3 regions of the Pedobacter sp. WC2501 genome follow, and region 2 is predicted to be linked to each of the others. Evidence: riboswitches for the same ligand, from Rfam matches in the RefSeq annotation. Region 2 holds a riboswitch; each other region holds the start of a gene.
What was found. Region 2 has a riboswitch for S-adenosylmethionine ahead of ACUN24_RS19085 (O-acetylhomoserine aminocarboxypropyltransferase/cysteine synthase family protein). Riboswitches for the same ligand answer to the same signal wherever they lie in the genome.
Positions count from the first base shown of each region.

Region 1: another riboswitch for S-adenosylmethionine. It lies ahead of ACUN24_RS16560 (SusC/RagA family TonB-linked outer membrane protein); the one in region 2 lies ahead of ACUN24_RS19085 (O-acetylhomoserine aminocarboxypropyltransferase/cysteine synthase family protein).
Region 3: another riboswitch for S-adenosylmethionine. It lies ahead of metH (methionine synthase); the one in region 2 lies ahead of ACUN24_RS19085 (O-acetylhomoserine aminocarboxypropyltransferase/cysteine synthase family protein).

Region 1 covers NZ_JBQZFI010000001.1:3,905,390-3,908,672, forward strand. Annotated here, with positions in the region: gene ACUN24_RS16555 (peroxiredoxin family protein) at 1-1,107, opposite strand, end outside; SAM riboswitch class I at 1,244-1,350, shown strand; gene ACUN24_RS16560 (SusC/RagA family TonB-linked outer membrane protein) at 1,675-3,283, shown strand, end outside.
Region 2 covers NZ_JBQZFI010000001.1:4,548,253-4,551,535, reverse strand. Annotated here, with positions in the region: gene ACUN24_RS19090 (homoserine O-acetyltransferase family protein) at 1-456, opposite strand, end outside; gene ACUN24_RS19085 (O-acetylhomoserine aminocarboxypropyltransferase/cysteine synthase family protein) at 487-1,818, opposite strand; SAM riboswitch class I at 2,079-2,189, opposite strand; gene ACUN24_RS19080 (hypothetical protein) at 2,400-3,283, shown strand, end outside.
Region 3 covers NZ_JBQZFI010000001.1:1,560,466-1,563,748, reverse strand. Annotated here, with positions in the region: gene metH (methionine synthase) at 1-1,221, opposite strand, end outside; SAM riboswitch class I at 1,359-1,463, opposite strand; gene ACUN24_RS06745 (Bax inhibitor-1/YccA family protein) at 1,577-2,332, opposite strand; gene ACUN24_RS06740 (hypothetical protein) at 2,371-2,937, opposite strand; gene murQ (N-acetylmuramic acid 6-phosphate etherase) at 3,050-3,283, opposite strand, start outside.

The DNA of each region.
Region 1 (3,283 bases), 640 kb from region 2:
CGGTAAAGATTCAGATACCACCTGTTTGTCTGCTGTACCTGCCAATACCTGGTCGTATTCGATACCAAAACGTTCTCTGAAACGGGTCATTACTTTCTTTGCATATTCAGGTTCAGTTGAACGCTCGTAATGCAAAGCAATAATTTCTACACCACGTTTCTTGTTTTCTTTATACCAGGGTGCTATAAAAGTAGCTTCGTCAACACAATTTGGGCACCAGCTACCAGTGATGGTTAAAATCACCACTTTGTTTTTATACTTTTCATCTTGTAGCGAAATCTTTTTGCCATTTATGTCAGGAAAGCTAAAATCAAGCGTTTTGTACCCTTTTTTCAGGTAGGTAAGTTTGTAAGGATCGGGCAAGGCAGCATTTTTATTTTTGGTTCCGGTAAAAGGCTGGCTTCCCCTTGCACCTAAAATTTCACCAGTTAATGAGCCATCTGTCTGAAAAGTTCCTTTGTAATAAGCAGGAGAGGAGCCAATAAAACTCGAAAGCTGAAATTCATTTCCTTCTACAACACCTTCCAGATAACGCGAATCGCCGGTTACGCGAAGAAAAGTCCCCGTAAGTCTGTTTCCTGATTGTTTAAATAAACCTACTGTTTTTTCTTCTTTACCATTTGGCGATGTAAAAACCACATCGTAACTACCAGAATAGTCTGCTGCGGCAGGTTTATCTGTTTTAAAACGGTAATTTTTTCGTTCGGCAGTAATCACCAAAGGTTTACCTGCTTTATCCTGTTTTCTTAATGTACCCGTTAATTGATCACCAACTATCGCAAATGCAAGTTCGTTATCAAACTGATCCAGTTTGACAAAAAGCGAGTCGGCAGTTTGTTTTACAGGGCCACCTTCGAAACGCTCTTCAGCATTGCGGAAATATAATTTCTGTTGACCGTTTTTTTCGTTGATTTCAAAATTGAAAGGGATTTCTAATCCTTCCTTTACTTTAGCTATTCCACGCCAGTTACCGAGGGCAACAAATGCTTTTTGCTTTTTCTCCAGAAGCTTTGCTGTCTGATTTTTTACCAGGGCCGTTTGTTCCTGAGCGTAAGTGAAGGTTAGTGATATGGCCAATACGGCTGTTAAAATGGTTTTAAGTTTCATTGGGACTGTGTTTGTCGACTAAATTACTAGACAAAGATATGGATGTAATTGTCAAAGAAAAAATATTTCAATAAAAATCTATAAAAACTATAGGATAAATGGAATTAATTATACCTTTGCCCAAGTTATTTTAAAATACTTATCAAGAAAGGCGGAGGGAATGGCCCTGTGAAACCTTAGCAACCAGCTAATTTTTAGAAATGGTGCTAATTCCATCCCAGATGAATCTGGGGTAGTTAAGTCAGTTGATTGCGTTATCCTTATATAAAATATATGGAGCACTTCTGATTTAAGAGGTGCTTTTTTTTTAGCCCTGAATGCCTTCTTGAAATTAAATTATGCCATTAAATAAAATCATTCAAATGAGAAAAACAGACAAGCTAAAATCGCCTTATGTAAATCCTTGTGTAGACTCCCGAATGCGCTGGTCCTGTTAGAATTGCTCCGTTTTAACAGGCACTTTTGATCTAAACATCCCATTTATTTTTTTAGCAAAACACGGTTATTAACCGTTAGGGAGTCGCTTTGCCCAAAATTTATCTTCTAACTAATTTTTAAAACACACACATGATCAAAATTTTTAAATCAATAGCGTTTATCCTGTTGCTCTTTATTACGCAGCAGCTATTCGCTCAAAATGCCACTATTACCGGAACGGTGAAGTCGGCAGATGGCGAAACACTTCCTGGTGTTTCCATCTTAATAAAAGAAACCAAACAAACTACGATTAGTGATGGGAAAGGTGCTTTCAGCATTAACGCACCAGAAAAGGGTACATTGGTATTTTCTTATATCGGTTTTAAAACACAGGAAATACAAATCAATAAAAATGCCGGGTCCATTTCAGTCATTCTTCAATCAAGTGATAATGCGTTGGATGAAGTAGTGGTTACCGCCTTGGGAATTTCGAGGCAGAAAAAATCGCTCGGTTATGCTGTTCAGGAATTAAAAGGACAAGATCTGGCCGAAGCTAAAGAATCTAACCTGGTAAATGCACTGGCTGGAAAAATAGCCGGAGTTAGGGTAACGAACAGTCAGGGGAGCATGGGTTCCTCACGTGTGGTCATCAGGGGAGAAACATCTATTGCAGGAAATAATCAGCCATTATTTGTGGTTGATGGGATTCCGGTAGATAATTCGCAGTTAAATTCTGCAGGGGCAAGAGATTATGCGAATGCCATTTCAGATATCAATCCAGAGGATATAGAATCAATTAGTGTGCTAAAAGGACCAAATGCAGCTGCATTATATGGCTCGAGGGCTGCCGCAGGGGTAATCCTGATTAAAACGAAAACAGGTAAATCGAAAAAAGGATTGGGTATTGATATTAACTCCAATGCCGTGTTGGAAACATTGCTTACCCTGCCGGTTTATCAAAATGCTTTTGGTCAGGGATCAGAAGGCAAGTTCAGTTATGTGGATGGCGCAGGTAAAGGTATTAATGATGGGGTAGATGAGAGCTGGGGGCCAAAACTCGATGGAAGGTTAATTCCACAGTTTTATTCGAAAGGGATAGCTGTTCCGTTTATTGCCCATCCGGATAACATACGAGATTTCTTTCAAACGGGATATTCCTTAAATAATGGTGTATCTGTTGCAGATGCTGGCGAAAAATATGATTACCGCATCTCCTACAATAACCTTAAACAAGTAGGCATTGTGCCGAATTCCGGACAGGGCAAAAACTCATTTGTATTAAATACGTCACTGAAGATAACACCAAAACTGACCTTAACGGCTAATGCGAATTATAGCAAACTTAATTCAGATAATTTGCCTGGCACAGGAGGTTCACGTTCTACAAGTACCATGTTACAGTTTACCTGGTTTGGCCGTCAGGTTGATATTAACCAGTTAAAAAACTATTTGGATGAAAATGGAAAAACGTTTAACTGGAATAACAGCTATTATAGCAATCCATATTGGGTAGCTTACGAAAATACAGTTTCGCAGAACCGCAGTCGCATTATCGGTAGTTTAGCCCTTAATTATAAAATTATTGACGGACTTGATTTCAATTTCAGATCAGGAACCGATTATTACAACGACAGGCGTAAAGTTAGGATTGCCTATGGCACGAACGGAACACCTTTTGGCTCTTACACTGAAAGTGCCTTTACGGTAAGTGAAAATAACACTGATGCGACATTAAACTTTAACAAAAAGTTAAATGATG
Region 2 (3,283 bases):
TTTATTCGGTTCCGAAATACTCCACTCTACAGCTTGTTGCCCACCCAAAGAACCACCGATTAATAATTTAATATAATCAACACCTAAATGTGAAGCCAATAACTGATGTGCTGATACTAAATCGCGGATCGTAAACTGTGGAAACGAAAGGTAATAAGGTAAGCCTGTTACCGGATTGGTACTTAATGGGTTGGTGCTGCCATAATGCGAGCCTAAAACATTGGCACAAACGATATAATGCTCTTCAGGGTTGAACAAAGCATTCTGACCGAACAAACCTTCCCACCATTCAAAAACATCAGCATTGGCAGTCAGTGCGTGGCAAACCCAAATTACATTATCTTTATTTGCATTTAATTTGCCATAAGTTTGATAAGCAATTTGCAGGTTGCGGATTTTTTTTCCGCTCTCTAATTTGAACTGTTTATTATAATTATAAGTTGATGCTGTACTCATTGTTGTGTTGTATTCGGAAAATGAACAGGATTAGGCTAATAAACTATCTGTAGAAACCTGAGCGTGAATAGATGCAAAAGCCTGCTCGAAATCGGCCTTAATGTCATCGATATGCTCAATACCGACTGAAACCCGTAATGCGTTTGGTTTTACACCTGCGGCCAGTTGCTCATCTTCACTCAATTGTTGATGTGTTGTTGCCGATGGCTGGATAATCAACGTTTTTGCATCTCCAACGTTTGCGAGGTGCGAAACGAGTTTTAAATTATCAATAACCTGTGTGGCATTTTCTTTACTTCCTTTTAATTCGAAAGATAAAACTGCGCCAAAACCGTTACTTAAATATTTTTTTGCCAGGCTATTGTATTTGCTGCTCGCTAATCCCGGATATTGTACTTCCTGAACCAATGGATGGTTTTCTAACCAGGTAGCCAGTTCCAAAGCATTGTCAACATGGCGTTGTACACGGAGCGATAAGGTTTCTAAGCCCTGCAATAAAAGGAAAGAATTAAAAGGGGATAGGGCAGGGCCAAGATCTCTTAATCCCTCCACACGTGCACGGATGATAAACTGAATATTGCCAAATGGTCCGCCGATGCCGAAAACATCGCTGAAAACCAAACCATGATAACCTGCTGATGGTTCAGAGAATTGAGGGAATTTACCGTTGCCCCAGTTATAGTTTCCGCCATCAATGATCACACCACCAATGCTTGTTCCGTGTCCGCCAATCCATTTTGTTGCCGATTCTACAACAATGTTTGCTCCATGTTCTAAAGGCTTAAACAAATAACCTCCTGCGCCAAAAGTATTATCAACAACTAAAGGTAGATCGTATTTCTTTGCAATTGCAGCAATTTTCTCAAAATCAGGAACACTAAATGCCGGGTTGCCAATGGTTTCGAGATAAATGGCTTTCGTTTTGTCGGTAATTTTAGCTTCAAATTCGTCAGGCACATCTGGATTCGCAAAATCGACATGGATACCTAAACGTTTAAAAGCAACTTTAAACTGGTTATAAGTTCCACCGTAAATGTGAGATGAAGAAACGATACTATCGCCGGCTTCCAAAATGTTGTTTAACGCTATAAACTGTGCAGCCTGTCCTGAAGCTACCGCCAAAGCAGCTACACCACCTTCTAAAGCTGCAATACGTTTTTCGAAAACATCATTAGTCGGATTCATGATCCTGGTGTAAATGTTGCCAAACTCTTTTAAAGCAAATAAGTTGGCGCCATGCTCAGCGTTTTTAAATCCGTAAGAAGTAGTTTGGTAAATCGGTACAGCCCTCGAGCCTGTTGTTGGATCTATTTCCTGGCCAGCGTGTAATTGTAAAGTTTCAAATTTATATGATGTTGACATGATTTCTGTTTTATTTGTTGAATGATGAGACGTAGTGATTTAGGTTAATTTTAAAACCTAGCAGGGCGTATCCCGATGTTTCGGGACCTTCCAGTTTGAAAGAAACAAAAAAGGAAGATTTTTTAAATTACTGTATGCAACAGCACATACAAGTAATTGCACATCTATAAAAAAAAGTAGAAATAGAAGTTTGTTCTATCTTTTTAAGGTTTGCACTGGGTTCGCTTAGCGATTGAAGATTTAATGTTTTCATCAGTTCTAATTTATATCTCCAGATAACACCATGTTATCCGGTCAGGAATTGGCACCTTCTCTTTCTGAGGGTTGCCAGTGGGTCATCGAGCCAGTCTCTCGCCACTTCTTTATAAATCAACCTGTGAAGATTGACTTTTATTTAGCTTTCTACCAAATAATATTTCAAATGTCTGAATTTAATTTTAATTCACAAAATAAAATTTTGATTTTTTGTTAATCGTATGAAAATCAGTAATGTATTTTATTGGGTAGCGACAAATTAGAACTTTTAATATAAAAATTAGCACTTAAAATTCTAAGTTTGTGTGACCTATCTAAATATGACTATGACGAAAAATATAAGAGTTCTAGGCTTAGGCCTGCTATTCACTGTAATGTGTTTAACTAATGCAAACGCCCAATTCGGAGGTTTGAAAGATAAATTATTGAAAGTCGGCACTGCTCAGGGTGCTAAAGCTTTAGGCGTAGACAGGTTTTTAAAACAGCCAGCTGCCATTACCACCAACTTTGAGGATGTAAACAGGGAAGGCGAAAAGCTGCCTGATTTTATTAATTCATTCAATTTAAAAGCTCAGCCCTTGTATTTACTGCCTAAAAATCCAGATGGCGGTTTTGTACTCTGCGAAGGTCTGTACGAAATGACCAACAAAAGCTACTGCCTTAAAGCCGGAACTTTTGCGCCATCAAAGGGCGATGGTTACATGTTTGCCCCAGTTTTGGGCCCGAAAGAAGAAATTGTGGTTTCTATTTTGAAAAGCGCAGAAAAACATCCTGAAGTAGAACAGCATGATATCCAGGCCTTACTTTGGACCATTATTGCCAGAACAAAATTTGCCGATTTTAACGGACAAGTGAAAGTAACTGCAATTAAATTGTTAACGCCAAAACAACTTACGCAATTGGAAGGTGGCGCTTTAGGTGTTTTACCTTTCGATGTAATGGAAAAAGCTAAGGACCAGTTACCTTCAGGTGTGAAAGCCGTTTTTGAAGCAGAAAATAATATCCGTCAACTGGTGTCTTCTGGAAATTATACTTATGCCGACATGGAAAGATATGCTATTATAGCAGGTATGGCTCCACCAAGAAGTGATGTGCCAAGTGGCATCTGGACCAAACACCCTGACGGTTATTATGTGCGTTATTTTCCTTCTGGTTATTCAATCACCAAAGTGCAGGTATATGTTCCAAAAGAATTATTGGCGAACGGAAA
Region 3 (3,283 bases), 3.0 Mb from region 2:
TGCCGCTTCCGAATCCAGCATCCCTTCATCCATGTTTACATCGATTACCTGTGCACCGCCTTCAACCTGTTGTAAAGCAACGGCCAATGCGGCTTCGTAATCGCCACCCAAAATCAGTTTGGAGAATTTTGGAGATCCGGTAATATTGGTTCTTTCACCAATATTTACAAAAATACTATCCGGGGTGATGGTTACAGGCTCCAATCCACTTAAACGCATGTATGGTTCAAGAACCGGTATTTTACGGGGCTCTGCTTTTCGGGCATTTTTAGCAATACAGCCAATATGATCTGGCGTAGTACCACAACAACCTCCTACTATATTCACAAAACCGGAAGCAATAAAGTCATCTACCAAATGTGCTGTTTCGTGCGGTTGCTCATCATAAGCACCAAACTCATTTGGTAAACCCGCATTTGGATAGGCCGAAACATAACAGCCTGCTTTTGCAGCAAGCTCCTCAATATGCGGACGCATTTCTTTAGCACCCAAAGCACAATTAAAACCGATACTTAATGGTTTTGCATGCATTACAGAGTTCAAAAAAGCTTCGGCAGTTTGACCTGAAAGTGTTCTACCGGAAGCATCGGTAATGGTACCAGAAATCATGATCTCTAGTTTACGGCCAATTACCTCTTCGTATTTTTTAATGGCTACAATAGCCACTTTAGCATTCAAAGTATCGAAAATGGTTTCGATCAATAACACATCAGAACCACCATCTACTAAACCGCGCACCTGTTCGTAATAAGCTGCTTCGAGTTCATCAAAATAAACTGCCCTAAAACCAGGATCGTTAACATTTGGCGACATGGAAAGGGTCCGGTTGGTTGGGCCAATAGCACCGGCAACAAAACATTTACGGTCTGGATTTGCAGCCATAAATTCGTTTACAGCTTCTTTTGCCACGCATGCACCTTCAAAACTCATTTCGTAAGAAAGGTCTTCCATCTGGTAATCGGCCATGGAAATGCGCTGCGTACTGAACGTATTGGTTTCGATAATATCGGCACCAGCGGCCAGATACTCCAGGTGTATTGTTTTAATAATATCCGGCCGTGTGATGTTGAGCAAATCGTTATTGCCTTTTACATCACAGGGATGGTTTTTAAATCGTTCCCCTCTAAAATCTTCCTCGGTTAAGGTATATCGCTGAATCATAGTGCCCATTGCACCATCAATCACCAAAATACGTTTTTCTAATTCTTCTCTTATGCTCATTCTTATTGTTAGATATGAGAATTGAGATATGCTATATGAGAATTATTAAGCACAACTTATCGCTCAAATCTCATGTCTCCCATCTCAAATCTCAAAAAAAGCTTATTTAAAAAGTTGGTACGTGAATCGTAATCCTAAACTTATCTGTTTCTGCTATTTGCAGAATAGAATTTAGCACCTTGTATGGTTACAGGTTGCTAAGACTTCGTTGGGTCTAATCCCTCCGTCTTTCTTAATAAGCATACAAAAATGCAACAAAGCAACATCAATTCCAAAAATTATCGCTTCGGCACCAAATAAAATTACAAAGGCCACGCAAAACTGCGCGGCCTTAAGAATATTGTTCTGTTAATGATTACTTTCTGCTTCCGAAAATACGAAGCAAGAAAAGGAAGATATTTAAGAAATCCAGGTATAAAGACAAGGCAGCTACAATAGCCATTTTTTTAGATTCGATCTGAAGAACCTGTTCGCCGCTGGCTTCGATCCCTTCGCCAATTCTTTTTATTTTTTGTACATCATAAGCGGTTAATGCCGTAAATATTGCAATACCAATGAATGCCATAAACAAACTGAATTGTTCGCTTTGAACAAACATATTTATTACACTGGCAATCACTAAACCAATTACGCCAACCATTAAAATCGGTCCAAATTTACTTAGATCGATATTGGTGGTGTAGCCCATAAATGCCATAATTCCAAAGATGCCTGCGGCTCCTGCAAAACAGCTCACCACCGAACCAGCAGTATAGGCAAGTAAAATAAAGCTTAAGCTTATACCAGTTAAAACTGAATATAGAACAAACACACCAACTAACGCACTATATGACAATCTACTTAATCCGAATCCCATTAATAAAACCAAGCCAAGCGGTGCAAACATTGCAATGTATCCAAAAATAGTATTGCTTACTTTTCCCGTTTCAGGATTTATAACGCGGAGATATTGCATTAATTCAGCATTCGTACCAAATAAATAGGCAGCTACAGTTGATAAACTCAACGCCACAAACATCCATAAGAAAACGTTTGCAAAGAATTTTTTAGAGACAGATTTTTCCTGTACAAAAACACTGTTGTCCTGATATTGATAATTTTGTTGTTCCATTTTAAATTTTGTGTATTTAACTATATAAAAATAAATATTTAGTTTAATCTTTTTGTCAGCAGTTCTTCAACTTTTTTGAAGAACTGGAGTGGTTTTAATGTTCGCCAGGGCAAGTCATCAAATGCACCACCAAAGTTAATGTAATAATCGATGTTATTATCGCGAAACTCGGTAATTACATGTTCCTGAAAATTCACCCCAACAATCCAGCCATCTTCTACTTCCTGAAACCATTCTTCGTAATAACTATCATCAGAGGCATGGAAATTCAGGACATTTTCACCGATCAGAATAAATTTATTAATGCCTTCATCCATCATCAGCTCTAAAATATCGCGCTTCATCAGCATAATATCGTTGTTAATGGCATCATTCCACTCGCCGATAAATTCGATAATGGCATAACTGCGGTCGTAATCAGCGTATAACACCTTCATGTATAACGTATTCGAACCAAACTCGTCCCATTGTGGGTGCAGTAAAAAGTTATAAATCTGCTTATCGAAGTAAAGTTCCGAATATTCGGTATTGTAAAATGGCGAACGCTCATCTTCTGCCGAAATATAATCATCTCTCCACTGGTAATAAGGCTCAATTTCGTGCATAATTTTTAATTATTGAATGAGCGAATTTTGAATGAGGTAATGATTAATGCTACTCTTACATGCTATCACTCACTAATTCTTTCATTCACTCAATCTATACTTCTCTCATTTCTTAGTGCCCTGCTTCAACAGCTTTTCGCACACTTCCATAACGGGTTAACAATTGGGCAGCTTCATCGTAGCCAATATTCAGTTCGTCGGCCACCATTTGTGTACCTCTGTCTACCAGTTTATGGTTAGTTAGCTGCATATCGACCATTTTATTGCCAACTACACGCCCCAGCTGAACCATAACGGTAGTGCTTAGCATATTTAATACCATTTTCTGCGCTGTACCGGATTTCAT